4 regions of the Peribacillus sp. FSL P2-0133 genome follow, and region 4 is predicted to be linked to each of the others. Evidence: predicted binding sites of a transcription regulator. Region 4 holds the regulator's gene; each other region holds the start of a gene.
What was found. Region 4 encodes LexA, which represses DNA repair genes until DNA is damaged. Its sites were predicted from a motif close to CGAACATATGTTCG; they were not measured.
Positions count from the first base shown of each region.

Region 1: MKY17_RS01740 (YolD-like family protein) is a predicted target of LexA. The motif match lies at 2,235-2,248, and genes of this name have one in related genera.
Region 2: MKY17_RS13520 (YolD-like family protein) is a predicted target of LexA. The motif match lies at 1,952-1,965, and genes of this name have one in related genera.
Region 3: recA (recombinase RecA) is a predicted target of LexA. The motif match lies at 2,261-2,274, and genes of this name have one in related genera.

Region 1 is NZ_CP150254.1:321,754-326,612, forward strand. Features, by position in the region: gene MKY17_RS01725 (hypothetical protein) at 394-525, shown strand; gene MKY17_RS01730 (acyl-CoA thioesterase) at 918-1,445, opposite strand; gene MKY17_RS01735 (hypothetical protein) at 1,626-1,778, opposite strand; gene MKY17_RS01740 (YolD-like family protein) at 2,281-2,550, shown strand; gene MKY17_RS01745 (SHOCT domain-containing protein) at 3,415-4,134, shown strand; gene MKY17_RS01750 (excalibur calcium-binding domain-containing protein) at 4,145-4,828, shown strand.
Region 2 is NZ_CP150254.1:2,811,961-2,816,819, forward strand. Features, by position in the region: gene MKY17_RS13515 (heavy metal translocating P-type ATPase) at 1-1,675, shown strand, start outside; gene MKY17_RS13520 (YolD-like family protein) at 1,994-2,329, shown strand; gene MKY17_RS13525 (hypothetical protein) at 2,487-2,657, shown strand; gene MKY17_RS13530 (hypothetical protein) at 3,009-3,143, shown strand; gene MKY17_RS13535 (hypothetical protein) at 3,229-3,411, shown strand; gene MKY17_RS13540 (hypothetical protein) at 3,913-4,125, opposite strand; gene MKY17_RS13545 (IS110 family transposase) at 4,561-4,859, opposite strand, start outside.
Region 3 is NZ_CP150254.1:1,802,041-1,806,899, forward strand. Features, by position in the region: gene MKY17_RS08705 (helix-turn-helix domain-containing protein) at 1-65, shown strand, start outside; gene pgsA (CDP-diacylglycerol--glycerol-3-phosphate 3-phosphatidyltransferase) at 231-815, shown strand; gene MKY17_RS08715 (competence/damage-inducible protein A) at 838-2,070, shown strand; gene recA (recombinase RecA) at 2,420-3,466, shown strand; gene rny (ribonuclease Y) at 3,820-4,859, shown strand, end outside.
Region 4 is NZ_CP150254.1:2,137,428-2,142,286, forward strand. Features, by position in the region: gene MKY17_RS10290 (hypothetical protein) at 1-1,013, shown strand, start outside; gene MKY17_RS10295 (hypothetical protein) at 1,374-1,661, opposite strand; gene MKY17_RS10300 (LysM domain-containing protein) at 1,900-2,163, shown strand; gene lexA (transcriptional repressor LexA) at 2,372-2,995, opposite strand; gene MKY17_RS10310 (LysM peptidoglycan-binding domain-containing protein) at 3,151-3,462, shown strand; gene MKY17_RS10315 (recombinase family protein) at 3,482-4,138, shown strand; gene MKY17_RS10320 (DUF896 domain-containing protein) at 4,204-4,437, shown strand; gene tkt (transketolase) at 4,673-4,859, shown strand, end outside.

The DNA.
Region 1 (4,859 bases), 1.8 Mb from region 4:
CAATATAGTTTAAAAATACCAACAGAGGAAGTTTTAAAACTAAAAAAACTAGATAGGACAGTTTTGTAGGTATAAGTATGGTTCTTCCTTCCAAATCTATTTTTCCAGAATATCTTGTATTTCATCATCGTTTTCTATAATGTTTTCGATTTCTGAACGAAAAGAAGTGTAATCTTCATAGGGATTACTTGTTAAATCCAAATTAGAATTATTGGTAAGTTAAAATCATGAGGTTGAAGAAGAATCTCAAATAGCATAGCCTGCAAAAAAGAACGCAAACTAAAAATACTGGTTGCCGATAAGGAAAAAGGATAAAAATTACACAGTATCTTTAAATTTATTTTTGTTGGCATCCAATTCGTATAACTAAATCAAACTACAGGGTGGTGAAAAATGTCTAAAAATAAAAATAAGCAATTTAAGAATAATGATGCTTTACCTAAAACAGATGTAGAATTTGCGAATAAAGGACTTGAAAAAATAGCATTAAAAGCCCAGGAACGCAAAAAAAGTAAGCATATGTGACTTGCAAACTGTCCCTCAAAAAAATGATGTTTTTTGGGGGATACAAAAATTACCGTCCCAAAATTAACGATTTGTTTCCCTATATGTTCTTGTATACCTCTGTGAATTCAATCAAAAAGTTAGAACTTATTATTAAAGAATATAATCGTTATCATGTAGAAGAAACTCGTCAAAAAAAAGCCTTTGCTCCATGGGAGTAAAGGTAAGAATTTATCATTTTATTTTTCGTAGATACGCTTGTCCGTTAAAAACATCGCGAAAATTTCACTAATCTATAAGACTGACACAATATCCTCTCGCTCCAACCTGATTGTAAGAGTCACTAGGACTACCATGCCCTCACGAATTGGTTCTTATCTAATTTATCCCATTCTACTACTTATCGATATAGCTTAGCATGAACTATATTGTTCCCAGGGATAATTTGCGGTTAAAAATGCAGCCAATTCCTTACTTTTTTGTTTCCTTTCCTTACGAATTCTTGCTCGGTCAGGTGCGGTTTCATGTAATTTTCGCTCTTCTTCTGTTTCTGGAATGACTTGTGGAACAGGTGTTGGCCGGTTATGTTGATCAAGTGCTACAAAAGTTAATAGTGCAGTTGCTGCGATTTTACGATTACCGCTTTTTAAGTCTTCTGCAATAATTTTCACAAAGACTTCCATTGACGAGGTACCTGTCCATGTTACATAAGATTCAAAGGAGACTGAATCTGTTGTTCGAACTGGATGTAAAAAATCAACTGAATCTGTAGAGGCAGTTACACATTCCCTACGGCTATGACGCGCTGCAGAAGTTGAGGATACCTGATCCAAGTGATTCATCAAACGACCACCGAACAAAGTATTATGATTATTTACATCATTTGGAAAAATACGACTTGTTCTTATAACTCTTGATTCTTTACAGTATTTAGTTTCCATTTACATATCTCCCTTTAATTTATAAACCTCTTTATATCTATTCCTAAAATAGTGAAACTGTCTCGCTCATATCGATTTGATTTTGAACAAGGTTCTAGTACGTCTATCTTTCTTTTTATAATCCTGACTAGTTCAAAGAAGGAATGTAAAAAGTTATAATTAGCAAAAAATTCTGAATCTTTATGATTTAACTAAATCAAAATCATTAAAATAAATTACTTCTGTTAGGATTTTACAACCTTGCATCCTCCTGAAAGTATCTTTAGCTTCTTTTTCAGAGTCAAACTCATATATTTTAAAGTTGTTCTTTGAATGAACAGTGATTACCCACATAAAAGGCCTCCAATAAAAAGTTTTTTAAATCTGTTTTTCCATTAGATGATTTTATAACCACTGAAAACGAGAAGATTCAGCGGTCTTTCTTCTTCCAAACAATAAGCTGCTATCCGCATGATGACTTAGTCTATAATGGTTCATTATTTTAGGGTTAAGGACATATTTTGTGTACCTCCTAAGTTTTTAAATCTATCTCAATCTACAATGCAAGTATCGCGCCAACTTGTAACTCGCAGAATTAAAAGAGTATTAGTGGCTTTAGACTGCCAAATTTTTTTGCATGAATAATTTTAGTGTGGAGATAGCAAAATATTTTTGCACCCATCTGCCAATTTCACAAAAAAGATTAAGCTGTGTATATTCCACCCAATTTACTTTAATAAGGTTACTTAAATAAATTATAAAATGGAAAAATCTATTTTCTGGAATAGCCCTTTTTCCCTACCTTCCGTAAGAACGCTCGTTCGTATATAATGAATAAAAAGAAGAGATCTTTCTAATGGGTACAATTCGTGATAGAGGAATCATTAAAGGGCAAGCAGCATTGATGTTACCAGAACATAAAGCTTTAAATAAAAAAAAGGATGAGGACGATTATTTCTTAAATAAAAAACCTGTCCTAGATGAATACCAGGTTGAAGAATATGAAAACAACATTCATTATGCGATGGAATATCATTTACCGATAAGTTTTAGATTGCTAACGAGGGAAATCCAATTGAACTGCATGGATACTGTGTGTATATTGATCCTGTCACGAAAGAGTTAAGTATTCAGAAGAAAGATAGTTCCTTTAAGAGAATTAAATTTAATGAAATTATTAAAGTAATCGTTGAGGATTAAAAATAAGCCCTTCTTAAAATTTAGGAGGGCTTTGCAGTGTTTTTATTTATACTATTAAAACTGAGGATGAAGAATAAACTCGTACGTAATAAAAGGGTGTATGAGGGCCAACCTACGATAGTACTGAAAGCAGTAAATCATCGCGAGTAGCAACCTATCACGCTCGGACATCACAACAAGACTACAAGCAGGCCCAAAAATGATAGCGTTTTTTATAGGTGTATGGGGAATTAAGGAAGTTAGCTAGATCCCCGCGAGTAGCAACCTATGCTAGTACACAGGTACTGTGCAATCTCTAATTGATATAGAAAATCCACTATATAAAACGTTACAAGCTTAGCACCTTAAACAGGTGCTTTTTTATGTGCTACCATACATAACTGGATGTTCCCACCCAATCTTTAAAGATAAAAACCAACTTCTTAACTAAATTAAGGGTTCTTTCTTTAAGATCGAGGCTGTCTTTAAGGCTGCTTTTTCTTAATTCAACTATCGGGGCAGCTAGTTGAAGAAGACCATCGCAATGATTGTCTATTTTTCGTGTATTTAATATCCATTATTGTTTAAGATAACCAATTATGAGGTAATTAATCTGTAATGCAATATCCACCAATTTGGAAATTGCTCAAATATGTTATTATTCGCCCCTTCCTATCTCCATGAGAATTTTTATTTTATTAAGTGTAGGCATTTTTTTCGATTTTTGTAGTATTTTTTATTTATCGCTATTAAATAGTAACGTCTTCCGCTACATAAAAAATAGCCTTTATTAAAAACGGAGGTGATTGTGTTGAGTTTTTTTAAAAAACTTTTAGGGCAAGAGTACGTTTCACCAGAAGAAAAAGAAAAGGCACTTTTAATCAAAGAGGAGAAACGTCAACAAAGAGAAGCGGAATATCAGATCGCCCAACAACAAAAAAAAGAAAAGCAAGCTGCTGACATGCAATTAATGGAGAAATACTTCGGAAAGAGTGCTGGTTTTTTCACTAGGGTAGGTTTTTCTCTCTATAAAAGTACAATTATCCATTTTGAAAAATATATTAAATCCCCCGATGAGGAAGTTTTAATAGCTATACCTGCCGAGTATGATAAAACGAAAAAAAGAGAAATCAAGGGCATGCTTATTGCAACCAGCCACAGACTTATATTTGTTACTAGTGGAATAGGTCACGGTGAGTTCACCGAAGCTTTCGATTATCGAAAAATGAATGGTATTTCACTAGCTCCGGATGGATTTGCTCAAAAAGAGTTATTAATCGATTATGGACGAACCCGCAAAATCTTTGACGACATAGCAAACGACGATCAATTCAAACAATTTCTCAACGTTGTTAGAAGTAAAATGAACGAGTCAAAACAGGTTACTGGAATAAGCAAAGCTAAAAATAAAGCAGCTACACGTTCAGATGATAAGTATGAAAAGCTTGCTCAAGTTGCTAAATTACGTGATCAAGGTGTGCTAACTCAAGAAGAATTTGAAATAGAAAAACAAAAGATTTTAAACTCATGAGGTGGAAATTTTGAAGTTTATTAAATGGATTATGATTGCTATTGCTCTATTTGTAATTTTATCTACTATTATCGTTACCCCTTTTGCTTGGATAGGTCTAATAATTTTCTTGTTTGGTATTTACCAAATGATTCAACGTAGTAAAGGAAGAGTGACGTTCTCAAAACCTGGATGGGTAGTTGTAGCAGGATTCTTACTTAGTTGCATACTAGCTATGATTTTTGTAGAACCAGTAAATGAAACTGTACCTAAAGAAAAGAAAGAAATTACTATTAAACAAGAGCAAAAAGAAGCTGAACATTTGGCGAGAGAACAAAAGAAAAAGGAAGAAGCTGCTCGATTAGCTGAGGAACAAAAGAAAAAGGAAGAAGCTGCTCGATTAGCTGAAGAACAAAAGAAAAAGGAAGAAGCTGCTCGATTAGCTGAGGAACAAAAGAAAAAGGAAGAAGCTGCTCGATTAGCTGAGGAACAAAAGAAAAAGGAAGAAGCTGCTCAATTAGCTGAGGAACAAAAGAAAAAGGAAGAAGCTGCTCGATTAGCTGAAGAAAAAAAGGAACAAGAGGCGGTCAACAGTGTTTATTATGAGAACTGTGATGCCGTACGATCCGCCGGTGCAGCGCCTGTATATGAAGGAAGTCCTGGTTACGGCAAGCATCTAGACCGTGATGGTGATGGAATTGGTTGTGATAAGTAAAGTAAGTCTGAGAGGACTAGTAGATGGTCCA
Region 2 (4,859 bases), 670 kb from region 4:
TGTCCTAATGTCTGTTGCGGCTATTGGAGCTGCTCTAATCGGTGAATGGCTTGAAGGTGCCACCGTTGTTTGGTTATTTGCAATCGGCAATTTACTACAAACAAAATCAATTGAACGAACAAGGAATTCGATTCGTAATCTTATGGATTTAGCTCCCCCTGAAGCTTGGATCTATGTTGGCTCAGAAATCATTAAAAAACCAGTTGAAGAAATAAATGTCGGTGACATTATCTTTGTTAAACCAGGTGATAAAATTCCATTAGACGGTGAAATTATTCAAGGTGAATCAAGTGTAAATCAGGCACCTATTACAGGAGAATCAATTCCTATCGATAAGAATATTGGTGATACAGTATACGCAGGAACTATAAATGAAAATGGTTCTCTTGAGATTAGGGTCACTAAGTTAGTGGAAGATACGACTATATCAAAAATTATTCACTTAGTTGAAGAAGCACAAGAACAAAAAGCACCAACAGAAGCATTTGTAGATAAGTTTGCAAGTATTTATACACCTGTTGTATTTATTTTAGCAATGGCAGTTATGGTTGTACCTTCACTCCTTGGATTTGGCACTTGGGGAGAGTGGTTTTATAAAGGACTTGAAATACTAGTTGTAGCTTGTCCTTGTGCTTTAGTCATTTCTACTCCTGTTGCGATCGTATCAGCTATTGGAAACGCCGCAAAGAACGGAATATTAATTAAGGGCGGAACGTTTTTAGAAAAAGCAGGTGCCATCACGGCCATTGCATTTGATAAAACAGGAACTTTAACGGAAGGAAAGCCTAAAGTATCAGAAATTAAAACGATAAACGTATCAGAAGAGACATTACTGTCCATAGCATTAACACTAGAAGGTTTCTCAACACATCCTATTGCAAAATCGATTGTTCGTTACGGCAACGAAAAAGGAATCCAACCTAAAAATGGTGAGTTATACAAAAGCATTGTAGGAAAAGGCGTTCAAGCTACAATTCAAGGAGATATTTTTTACGCAGGTAATCTAAAGCTATTCGAAGAAATGAATGTATATTTAGAGGATATAAAAAAACATATTCATGAAATACAGAACAAAGGGAAAACAGTAGTTATAATAGGGACACAAAATCAAGTTATCGGGATTATTGCTGTTTCTGATACAATACGGGACAATTCAGCATCAGCTTTAGAAGCATTAAAACAAAGTGGAGTTAATCAAACGGTCATGTTGACTGGAGATAATGAAGGAACCGCTAAAATGATTGCTTCAGAAGCGAATGTTAATCGTTTTTTCGCAGAATTATTGCCAGAGGATAAAGTAGATGCCATAAAAAAATTACAAAATGAAGGTCATAAGGTGGCAATGGTTGGAGACGGTATTAATGATGCGCCAGCACTTGCAACAGCAGATTTAGGTATCGCTATGGGTGGTGCAGGAACTGATACCGCGATGGAAACAGCTGATATTGTTTTAATGGCTGATAATCTTGATAAATTATCTCATACAATGAAGTTAAGCAAAAAAGCTTTAACGATTATTAAACAAAATATTTGGTTCTCTATCATTATTAAAGTCCTTGCGTTGGTCTTTATATTCCCAGGTTGGCTTACACTATGGATGGCTGTATTAAGTGATACAGGTGCAGCCTTAATTGTTATTTTAAATGCAATGAGATTGTTAAAATTTAAAGAATAGATATTTATGAGATGTTTCTTGATAAGAAACATCTCATTTTTTTATAATTAGAATTTTTAAGAAAAAACTGCTTTAAAGACAGCTTCGATCTTAAGCTAACAAATCGTTAGCCATCTACAAATCGCATTTGTTTTTAAATAACTATTAGTTGCCTAAACCACAATTTAAATAAAAAAGCCTGTCTATTTAACATAATTGTTATGCAAATTTTAATGATTCAAATCCATGATTCGTTCCAACTTGGATTACCAACTCAAAATAAAAAGCTATTCAAAAAGAACGTACGTTCGTTTGTAATCTAAATAAGGAGTGATTTAGATGACCATTCGAAATAGAGGTAATATTAAATGGACCAGTCTGATGCTACCTGAACATATAAAAATGCTACGGCATTATTTTGACGAGGAATATTACGATGAACCCGAACCCGTGTTGGATGAACAACACCTGGAGGAGATGAATGATTTAATTGCTGCTTCGATGGAGTTTACTTTTCCGATTTCTTTTACGCTATACCAGAATAATCGGCTGAGTAACGTAGAAGGATTGGTGCATTATGTGGATCAAATGAATGGACATTTACGAGTGATTGATGTGTACGAACGAATACATAGAATACCTTTTTCAACGATTAAGGGGGCGAAAAAGATCTAAATTAAAGTTTGTAAAATAATTAACTTTAATACAGTAAATTTGCTTGTAAAGATAAAAAGATAAAGAGCATAAAAAGATAAACATAATCAAGAAATTTCAATATATAATACTTCTAATCAATGCATCCCATCTCATCAAAAAGGAGATAAAACCAACTATGAAAAAGGTGCATACTTTTAGTTTGTATATCTTTGGTATTCTGTTGCTTTTTTTGCTTTTGTTAATTCTTTTGGAAATTAAAAAATTAGATGAGGGAATTTTCCTTCAAGGCATAGAAGGAAAACTTTTTGACATCAATGAAGGAATACGAGAGATAACTACTGATTAAAAGCATAATTTCCGCAGTACTCCTGAAGAAATATTATCACGACAATGTACTACATGGTCATGAGGACTAATCAACTTGGTTAGTCCTCATTATTTTCATTTGGTGAGTACATTTTGCTCATCACATACCAGCTTGAATAAGGGTTTACAACCCTCACATAGTACTTCAAATATTTAATAAACAGAATATTATGAATATCAGAAGGTTTTACGATGAATAACATTTAAGGTTTTTGGTTCCTTTTGACTTTGCATTAAGAAGCTTTGACTTCTTGCCAAAATTATCATAAAGGAAATCCTCCATTTCCAGATGGGTCCAGATTGTTTAGTAGATTTAGGGGGGTGTTAAAAGATGGAATGGTTTACTTTTTTTGTTTTTCCAGCATTCACTTTAGGTGGAATAGCTTTAGGGATCTCCCTTCACTCAATCAAAAAAATAAAGAACATGGAAAGGAGAGTTGAGGAATTAGAAAATAAAAATAAATAAATCTATGACTTTGAACCTTGCCTATTGCAATCTCCACTTTAACAAGACTTTCTTCAGTTCAACTCCACTAAATGAATATTTAGCGATGAGAACCGCCCAAGACTACGTTGAGGACCTGAAGTTACTACAAGACGTGGAAGCAGTTGCCTTGGCCATAGAAAATCAACAAGCGTTCGCTTTATTGTCTATATTTAAATTGGACTATAAAGCTGCTGAAGAAATTGAAATCGCACTATCCGTCAATGGTTATACGGAAGCCGAAAATTGAGATGGATAATCAGTTCCTAAGGTAAACAATGTTTATGGAGGTGACCATGTGACAAAGTTGCGAATCATTTTATCAATTCCGTACTTGTTATTTGCAATTTTCTTTTTCGTGGTAGGAGACATTCCAAGTTACTACCTTCTTGTAATAGGGTTCTACGCACTGTTTTGTTCCTTCCTTTTGGACTTTTTGAATAAAAAAAGGAAAAAATGAGTCCTGGGTATACCCTGTTTCAGGGTATACCTCACCCATTGACAGCCACCTTAAGCCATTCCTATGCACCCTTTAGCCATCCATGAATCGCAAAAATCGGCGATTCACCACAAAGAATGAAAATGGTTAGGAAGTGTCAATACTGATACTGACCTTAATCCAGTCAACCCTAATCCATAGACTAATTAATTAACGCTCTCCCTCTTTTTTTAAACGATTGAGCAGGGTCTTCTTAAGTATTGTCATTTTTATTTTTAAAGAAACTTATTTTCATGCTAGTTGTATAACTATTTATTTTCCAAAGAAAAAGAAATACAGTGCTAATAAATATATACAAATATATACCCAAGAACCCATTATCAAGAAAAAATTAAAACACCCTTTATTTTTTCTATTTAGTATTACATTTAAAATAGCCACTATTACCACTAAAATATATAAAGGTGCTATCGCTAATTTTGAGATAAGTTCTGGAAAGGGCATTTCCATTAATTTGTCATCCACATTATCTCCCCCTAACTTAAGTCTAATATTAGCCTAATTATCTAATTCCTTGTTCAACTAACCTCCCTCTATAAACATTGATGTATCAACGGTTTGCACCACTCGGTGTATTAGGGGAATTATTTTTTCATTCTACTTTTAAACAGAGTATTGAAATTCTGGTTTTTATTACTAAATTGAGCGTACGCTTCGCTAAAACTAATGGAAATCATTAGCTATTTTCTCCACTTTGTGATGCACAATAGATCTCTGCGAAACTTATGATGACGTACCCTCCCATGTCTCTTAGCGTCATTTGCGCTTACATTCCTTCGTTCGGTCTATTCATAAGGCAGAGGCCTGCTAAGCTGCCCCGGGGACTCTTGGTCTTAGTTTAGTAATGTTGCTGGCTTCTCCGTGTCATCCTTCTTGTTATAAATCGATAGTTAGAAATGCTTACGCTGCCTCTGAGAGGCAGTAGAGATCCTTCATCATATTCTGCTCATTAAAATGGACTTTCTTTTTACAAATACCATGCAATACTTTCAACAATTTACCACAGAGTACCACCATCGATTGCTTTCCGCGTAAGGGATTTTGTTGGCGTGTTGTGTAATATTCATGAAGCTGTTTAAACCCCTCGTTGTGACGAATGAGTGGTACTATTACTTTGAAAAGAATATATCTAAGTCGCTTTCTTCCTCGTTTGGAGATATGTTTTTGTCCCTTATGTTGACCAGATGAGTTTTCACGTA
Region 3 (4,859 bases), 340 kb from region 4:
ATTCCATTTCACCGACTGAAGTGAATACGCAATTGGTTACGATACAATTTACGAAAGCCGAATAGTCATCTTTTAGATGACTATTTTTGCTCTATATAATAGTAAGGCGACGGGAAATGGTTTACCCGGCATATAAGATTGGATTTTGAGTTAAATTATACATATAAGCATTATTTCAGATCTAAGACGCATTGCCCAAATGGCAGGCGTAAATTTTGGAGGTAAAAGTTTTGAATCTGCCTAATAAGATTACAGTAGCAAGAATCTGTTTAATTCCAGTATTTTTAATCATCATGCTTGTTCCCTTTTCATGGGGAACGCTAACTTGGGGAGAATACAGTTTGCCAGTGGCGCACTTAGCTGGAGCCATCCTCTTTATTATCGCTTCCACTACGGATTGGATCGATGGCCATTTTGCCAGAAAATATAATATGATTACTGATTTAGGGAAATTTTTAGATCCATTGGCTGATAAACTTCTGGTTTCGGCTGCCTTAATCGTTTTAGTTGATCTAGATTTAATGTACGGTCAATCTTGGATTGCCATCGTGATCATAAGTCGCGAGTTTGCAGTCACCGGATTACGTTTGGTGTTAGCGGGTACAGGGGAAGTGGTAGCAGCGAACCAGCTTGGAAAAATTAAAACATGGGCACAAATTGTTTCTATTTCGGCTTTATTGCTGCATAACCTTCCATTTGCCCTCATTTCACTGCCTTTTGCTAATATCGCATTATGGATTGCATTAATCTTTACAATCTGGTCAGGTTTGGATTATTTTATAAAAAACAAAGAAGTATTTGTTAATTCAAAGTAAAACGAATGGTGGTTTTGAAAAGATGGATGCAGAAATCATTGCAGTGGGCTCAGAGCTTCTTCTAGGACAAATCAATAACACTAATGGAAGATTCTTATCGCAGCAGTTTGCGGAAATGGGGATCAACGTTTTTTACCATACTGTGGTCGGGGATAACGACCGCCGTTTACAACAAGCTATAGAAATCGCTGAATCAAGGGCGAACTTGATTGTCTTTACCGGTGGACTTGGTCCTACCAAAGATGATTTGACGAAAGAAACGATTGCTCGCCATATAGGGAAAAAGCTCGTTTTTAATGATGAAGCTTTGCAATCCATTGAAGCTTACTTCCAAAAACGGGAACGTCCGATGACGGAAAACAACAAAAAGCAGGCCCTTGTCTTAGAAGGCAGTGAAGTGTTGGCAAACGATCATGGGATGGCACCGGGAATGGTCTTGTCCAAATCTGGGATTACATATATGCTTCTACCTGGTCCGCCAAGTGAAATGGAGCCGATGTTTTTAAGTTATGGTTATGAAAAGATCATGAATAAATTGGAAAAGCATGAACGGATCGATTCCAAGGTTCTTCGGTTCTACGGTATAGGCGAAGCCGAACTGGAAACGGTGATTGAAGATCTCCTTGTCAATCAAACGAATCCGACAATTGCCCCACTGGCAGCCGAAGGGGAAGTGACGTTAAGGATCACCGCTAAAGACTCATCTAAAGAAAAATGCGAAGAGCTTATATTGGAAGCGGAAAAAGAAATTCTTAGCAGGGTCGGCAAGTTCCATTATGGAAGTGATAATACTTCGCTAATAAAGGAACTTGTAAAAGAATTAACGGTCCGCAAGCTTTCGATTGCGGCAGCTGAAAGCTTGACCGGAGGGATGTTCCAAGAACAGCTGACAACCATCCCGGGCGCCGGTAAAGTCTTCAAAGGCGGAATTGTCTGCTATACGAATGATGCGAAGTCTAATGTCCTCGGCGTCAGTGATGATACCATTTCCGAGTATGGGGTGGTCAGCGGTGAGTGTGCTATGGAAATGGCCTCTAATGTCCGGAGCAAGCTCGATGCGGATGTAGGCATAAGCTTTACGGGCGTTGCAGGGCCGGATGAACAAGAAGGCAAGCCTGTAGGTACAGTATTTATTGGCATTTCCTATCGGGATGGAAACACTCATTTCAAGGAGTTGAATCTTTCAGGCAGCAGGGCGCAAAACCGTATTCGGAGTGTGAAGTACGGCTGTCATTACCTATTAAGGGATTTATAAACGCTATAAGCAGAGCTTTTTACAGCTCTGCTTTTTATTTGGTTTTAGAAGTTTGTTTCTTGAAAAATAGGGATAAAAAGAAAAAAGTTAATTCAATGAAAATGTTTTTTTGGGGGAGTAAGTGAAACGAAATGGAGATTTCCTTTAGATAAAACGCTTTTTTTATAAATAATATCCCAGAAGAAAAAAACGAATGAATGTTCGACTTTTTGCTTGGCAAAATAGTAAAAAGAGTATATAGTAAAGATAGGTTTTGAGACAGGGTACAAACCTTGATCTCAAATAATTGCTAACGTAAGTACATCTTTAATCGGGCAGCCGATTATTTGAATATAGAGGAGGAAATTGAGTGAGTGATCGTCAAGCGGCTTTAGATATGGCGTTAAAGCAAATTGAAAAACAATTTGGTAAAGGTTCTATTATGAAACTTGGGGAACAGACTGATCGTAGGATTTCAACGATTTCAAGCGGTTCTTTAGCATTGGACGTAGCATTGGGAGTGGGCGGATATCCAAGAGGCCGGGTCATTGAGATATATGGACCTGAAAGCTCGGGTAAAACGACTGTTGCATTACATGCTATTGCAGAGGTACAAAAGACTGGCGGCACGGCTGCATTCATTGATGCCGAGCATGCGTTAGATCCAGCATATTCAGAAAAACTTGGTGTGAATATCGATGAGTTACTGCTTTCACAGCCTGATACGGGTGAACAAGCCTTAGAAATCGCTGAAGCGTTAGTTCGAAGTGGAGCGGTGGATATCATTGTCATTGACTCGGTGGCAGCACTTGTTCCTAAAGCTGAAATCGAAGGCGAAATGGGAGATTCCCATATGGGTCTTCAAGCCCGGATGATGTCTCAGGCACTTAGAAAACTGTCTGGTTCCATTAATAAATCAAATACCATTGCCATTTTCATTAACCAAGTCCGTGAAAAAATCGGTGTTATGTTTGGAAATCCGGAAACGACTCCGGGAGGCCGGGCATTGAAGTTCTATTCAACTGTTCGTCTGGAAGTGCGCCGTGCGGAACAATTAAAACAAGGTAATGAAATCGTCGGTAATAAAACGAAAATCAAAGTTGTAAAAAACAAGGTTGCTCCACCATTCCGTCAAGCAGAAGTTGACATCATGTATGGTCAAGGGATTTCACAGGAAGGTGAAATCATCGATATGGGTGCAGATCTTGATATCGTCCTTAAAAGTGGCTCGTGGTATTCATACAATGAAGAGCGTGTCGGACAAGGTCGCGAAAATGCGAAGCTGTTCTTGAAAGAAAATCAGGATATCGCTCAGGAAATTTCTCAGAAAATCAGAGATCACTATAATCTCGATGGAGAGCATGAATTACCGCCAGAAGAAAATGAACCAGAAGAGCATTTTGAATTGCTTGATTAATGATATTTATAAAAGGCCTAAGCTTGTTCGCTTAGGCCTTTTATGTATATTTTGAGAAAAGTGCGAAATTTTCAGCGGATTAAAGGGCATTGAAATCAGATTTACAGACTTCTTCCATAATGAATGCTGTAGATTATGATGGTTGATATTAAGAAAACTTGAATAATCATTGATACATAAGGGACAAACGCTTGACAATAAAAATTCTCAACTATACAATTAATATGTATATTTTACAATTTTTCAAACTAAAATTTTGAAAATTAAGTGCTGTATATTGAATTTATGTGCAATGTACTTGCCGACAGTTCAACATTTTATGTAAAAAGTTCATAGCAAGGGGAGGTGAAACGATGGAACCCATGACAATCATCTTCACTTTGCTTGGCCTAATCGTCGGTGCAGTTGTTGGTTATTTTATTCACAAATCAAAATTTGAGAGTAAAATAGCAGGGGCAAAGGGCTCTGCAGAACACATCCTTGAGGATGCAAAACGTGAAGCGGAAGCACTTAAGAAAGAAGCCTTGTTGGAAGCAAAAGATGAAATTCATAAAGTTCGTGCCGATTCGGATCGGGAAGCCCGTGAAAGAAGGAACGAATTACAAAAACAAGAAAATCGGTTATTGCAAAGAGAAGAGAATCTGGACCGCAAGGATGAAACGTTAGACAAACGTGAGAGCCTTTTGGAGAAAAAAGAAGATTCTCTAAACCAAAGACAACAGCATATTGAAGAGATGGAAAGCAAAGTGGACGAGACGGTTCGTAAGCAGCAAACAGAGCTTGAACGTGTTTCCGGTTTAACTCGTGAAGAAGCTAAAGCAATCATTATCGACCGAATGGAAAACGAGCTGGCTCACGATGTAGCGCTTATGATTAAAGAAAGTGATACCCGTGCCAAAGAAGAAGCTGATAAAAAAGCAAAAGAAGTCCTTTCTCTTGCCATTCAGCGTTGTGCGGCTGATCATGTTGCAGAAACCACCGTTTCTGTAGTGAATCTTCCAAACGATGAAATGAAAGGACGGATAATCGGACGTGAAGGACGAAATATCCGGACGTTAGAAACGCTAACAGGTATTGACCTTATTATTGATGATACTCCTGAAGCTGTCATTTTATCCGGATTCGATCCAATTAGACGGGAAACGGCACGCTTGGCTCTTGAGAAACTTGTTCAGGACGGACGGATCCATCCGGCTCGCATTGAAGAAATGGTTGACAAAGCAAGACGTGAGGTAGATGAACATATTCGTGAAATTGGTGAACAAACAACTTTTGAAGTTGGAGTTCACGGTCTCCATCCAGATCTCATCAAAATACTAGGACGTTTGAAGTTCCGTACCAGTTATGGGCAAAACGTACTTAAACATTCAATTGAGGTGGCCCAGCTTTCAGG
Region 4 (4,859 bases):
AAGATGATGGAACTTATTCTTTACAAGTTGGTAAAATGGCGGAATTTCGTTCTGTCACGGATAACCATGTTAACTCTCGTAAAAACATGTATTTCACTGTGGCAGGTATGAACAGAGGCCCGGTTCTTTCAGCTTTATCAATGGGTGGACAATATTTATCTTCATATGGCGAAAATGATGGTCTAGTAAATGTATGGAGTACAAAAATACCCTACGCAACACATTTATTTACGGATCCCAACTTTGATCACGACAATATCCGAGTCGGTTCAGCTGTATTTTCAAGAATTGAACCCTATTTAAGGAGTACTTCCACCACTGGGATTCCTGACTTTAATGTCAATTATAAAGAACGAGTTGAAGATGATGTCATTACAACCGCACTCGCTCAAACTGTTCTGGGTGATGTCCTGAAACAAAATGTTTGGATTGAACAAAGTTTCCATGTAAATGAATCAGCCCCGGGTAATATAACCATATATACAGCCTCAGATGATGTCGAGGTTGAATTGATTTCTCCATCCAATAAAAAATATTCACCTTCCTTAAAGGTTGATTCAGCCAAAAATGAAACTTCCTTTTTTAATGGTGCAACCATCCAAACATTCAATAGAAACAACCTCGAAATCGGTGACTGGAAAGTGCGAATGAAGACTAAATCGCCAAAAGACGCCTACCTGTTCACAGCACAATTTAACGAAAAGAATCCCATTACATTAAGTATGGCCGGAAAAGTTAAGCAAAAAGATGCAAAATTTTTAATAAAGAATCCAATGAATGATAAAAAAACGCCAATCAGCACAACATTTTTGGTTCATTTAGTAGATGAAACCGGTAATGAAATTAGTAGGAAAAGCTCTATTAAGGTAATGGAGACCGAAAATTTTACTGGTACCCTTCCAGAAGTGCCTAAGTCAGGTGTATATAATGTAACAATTGACGTCAAGGAAAAAAATGTGGATGGCAGTGAAAGAACCCGGACGCTGGTTCGTTCGGTCTATATCGAGAAATAGTGAAATGCCTTCTCTTATTGAGAAGGTATCAAATTCGAAGAAAAGTCAGTTTTCCGGCATGAGCGTCGTGAATTTCTTCAATCAGGTAGGGTTTCATCCATTAAAATCATGGTTCGGGATAAGAGCATTCCGAACCTCCTTTTTTTACTAAATGAATACCTTATCTTAATTGAAAAGGTATTTTTGGGGTAATGTTTAAAGGTATGGTTAACTTGGGAGTTGGTGATTCAGCCAAAGGAAACATTCAGGTTGTAATTGTTAATATAGATATTAATTTGACGGATGTTCGATGAGGACAGCAGCAAAGTCGGGCTCCTTGCAATACTAGAGATTGATGAATTGCAGCGAGAGACAAAGGGTTTAATCTGTCTTATGATAAGTGCCTCTATAAGACAAAATACCAGTTTTAAGTGCAGAATAATTGCCAATGCTTGCATAGCCATAAAACCAGCCCATGAAAATCCCTGCAACCAAGTGATTACGATGACTGATGAAAATGGAAATGAATAAGCCAAGACCCAAAGCGATGGTAGGGATGAATTTTGGATGAATATGAAAAATGACCTTAATAAGTTGAGTAAGAATCATGATGATCGGAATGGCTATTACCGCATCCCAAAAGTTTGTATGGATGGTTGGGAAGTCCATAATTTCACCACCTTAAATTGTAGTTTTCAATATTAATTTTCACTTTTTATCAAGGCTTTATACAATAATAAATAAATTCATATTTAAAACTAATAAATAAAAGGTTATGCAACCAGGTTTTGAAGATTTTCAGAGTTCAATTTTAAAGCCATCAATCCATATAATTATATGGATTGACGGCTTTTTCTGGTTGGCAGCAGGAATGGTTTAATAATACACGGAGCTAGCCAACATAAGTATGTTTATCTATAGTAAAAATAATGAACGAAATATCGGACTCATTTTTGATGGACATACAGAAAAACTGGTGAACCTTATCGAAACAAGCGATTTAACTATATATGATGCAAGCAATGAGGAGGTTTATCATATTGTCAAAAAGGGGGATTCCATCTCTGCGCTTGCAAAAGCATATGGTTCTACACAAGTGCAGATTCAAAAGTGGAATGACTTGGTCGATCTTAACCTTATTAAAGTGAACCAAAGATTAAGAGTGAAATGAATTTTAACTGGGAGCGGTATTTTTTAACGCTCTCCTTTTTTATTTGAATGAACTTCTTGCCAAAGTACTTACATCCGTTATAAAAGATGTGATATTCCCATGAAAATGGATTCTATTAAAAAAATATATCAAAACCTACTCTTCCATATGCATATTGAGAGAATTCAGGACATAAATTAAACAAACAAAAAAAGCGCGGTTAGCGCTTTTAGTGTATTTGTCTATATAAGCCTATTACTTTTCCAAGTATCGAAACATCTCGTAAAATAATTGGTTCCATATTTGAGTTCTCAGGCTGAAGCCTTATGTAATCCGGTTCCTTAAAGAATCGTTTTACAGTGGCTTCATCATCTTCCGTCATGGCCACGACGATATCTCCATTATTGGCATTGCTTTGTTGTTTGACGATGACATAGTCTCCATCATGAATTCCAGCTTCGATCATACTTTCACCCATGATTTCCAGCATGAATACATGGTCATCATGTGGAACCATGCTTTCGGGAAGCGGAAAGTATTCTTCTATGTTCTCGATGGCCGTTATGGGCATGCCCGCTGTTACTTTTCCAAGTAACGGCACGTTCACGACATTGGCTTTGGGAATATTGTTCGCTTCCTCCGAATTCATTATTTCAATGGCCCTTGGCTTGGTTGGGTCACGTCTAATCAGGCCTTTACTTTCCAGGCGGGATAAATGTCCGTGTACTGTTGAACTTGATGCAAGTCCCACTGCTTCGCCAATCTCCCGTACGGAAGGTGGATACCCTTTTTGGCGGACCTCTTCTTTAATGAAATCAAGAATATCTTGCTGCCGTTTTGATAGTTTAGTCATTTGTGCACCTCTTCCCCAATGTTCTTTGCTATATTATAGCATGGCCCCCAACTCTATACAAACATAAGTTCGAATTTTGTTGTTGACTGAAACAAACGTTCGTATTATAATTTGATCATAACATACGAACGAACATTCGCTTTGGAGGGATATTTATGAAAAAATTATACAAAAATTATATTTATACGATTCTATTAGCGGGATCAGTATTCATCTTTTCAATTTTATTCTCTTGTACATTGAACAATGATCAAAAAAATGATTTCCTTTCTATAGAAGTAAGTGAAGGTGACACCCTATGGGAAATTGCCGAAGAATATGAAGAAGCAAATTTGACAAAAAAAGAATTCATTGGTTGGATAGAAGAGCATAATGGAGTCAGGGCGGATTCGATTAAACCTGGTCAAGTCATCGTCATTCCAGTTAAAGGGGAAGAACTTGTCCAGAATTTGGCCAGTGAGCAGTAAGCAGTGAAGGTAGGGTATTATGAAAGCGGTAATCTATTGTAGGGTCAGCACAGAAAAAGAGTCACAGGAAACATCATTGGCAAGGCAAGAAGATGAATTAGTCAAATTGGCAGAAAAGATGGATGTTGAAGTCATTTCCATAATAAAAGAACAGGCAAGTGGTTATGAGTTGAATAGGGATGGCATTTTTGACATGCTCGAACTTTTTAAAACCAAAGAAGCTGAAGTACTATTAATCCAGGACGAAACAAGACTGGGAAGAGGAAATGCCAAAATAGCCCTTTTCCATGTCATCCTTAAAGAAGATGTGAAAATTTATACGCTCTCACACGATGGGGAACTTGAGCTATCTGATTCGGATGCGATGGTCATCCAGATAGTCGGAATTGTAGAAGAATATCAAAGGAAACTACATAATCTTAAAATAAAGCGCGGGATGATAAGGGCTGTTGAAAAAGGGTATCGTCCTCAAAAAAATCTTCAGAATCAAAGGAATTCCACTGGAAGGGACCGTAAGGAGATTCCTATAGAGGAAATTATTAAACTTCGGGCCAATGGATTGACATTTGCAGAAATCGCAGCAACTTTAAGGGGCTTTGGATACAATGTATCTAAGGCTACGGTGAACAGGCGTTTCCTCGAACATCAACTGAATACACTGGAAAGTCAATCATAGAACTTGTAATTTCGCTATTTTTTTAATACCATGACAATATCCGCAGATTATGAAGGAGCGAAATTATGTTATCAAAAGAAAAATTAGCCCGTATTAATGAACTTTCTAAAAAGGCAAAGGCTGAAGGTTTGACGGAAGTTGAGGCAAAAGAGCAAACCCAATTGAGAAGTGAGTATTTGGAAACATTCAGAAAGTCCATGACCAATACGTTGGAGCATGTGAAAGTCGTGGATCCAGAAGGTAATGATGTCACTCCTCAAAAGATAAAAAATATAAAAGAAAAAAGAAACTTACATTAATAAAGCTTGGATTCTTCTGATGGAACATTCCATTTGAGGATTCTATTAGCATTTTGGAGTAAAATGAGAGTGCATTCATGTATGTATTCTCCTATTTAGTTTAATCTAAATAGGGGACTTCTCTTATTTCTAGAAAATTGTAATATTGGGGCAGTAAATAGTGATTTTAGTTGTGATATTAAGCTTGTCACTATAATATAAAGAGGTACATTACAGGAAGGGATGTTTTTACGATATGTTAGATAAATTAGATGCACTTTCTATTAATACGATTCGTACATTATCGATTGATGCAATTGAAAAGGCTAATTCTGGCCATCCAGGTATGCCAATGGGTGCGGCGCCGATGGCGTATAAACTATGGACAGAATATATGAACCATAACCCGAAAAATCCAGATTGGTTTAATAGAGACCGCTTTG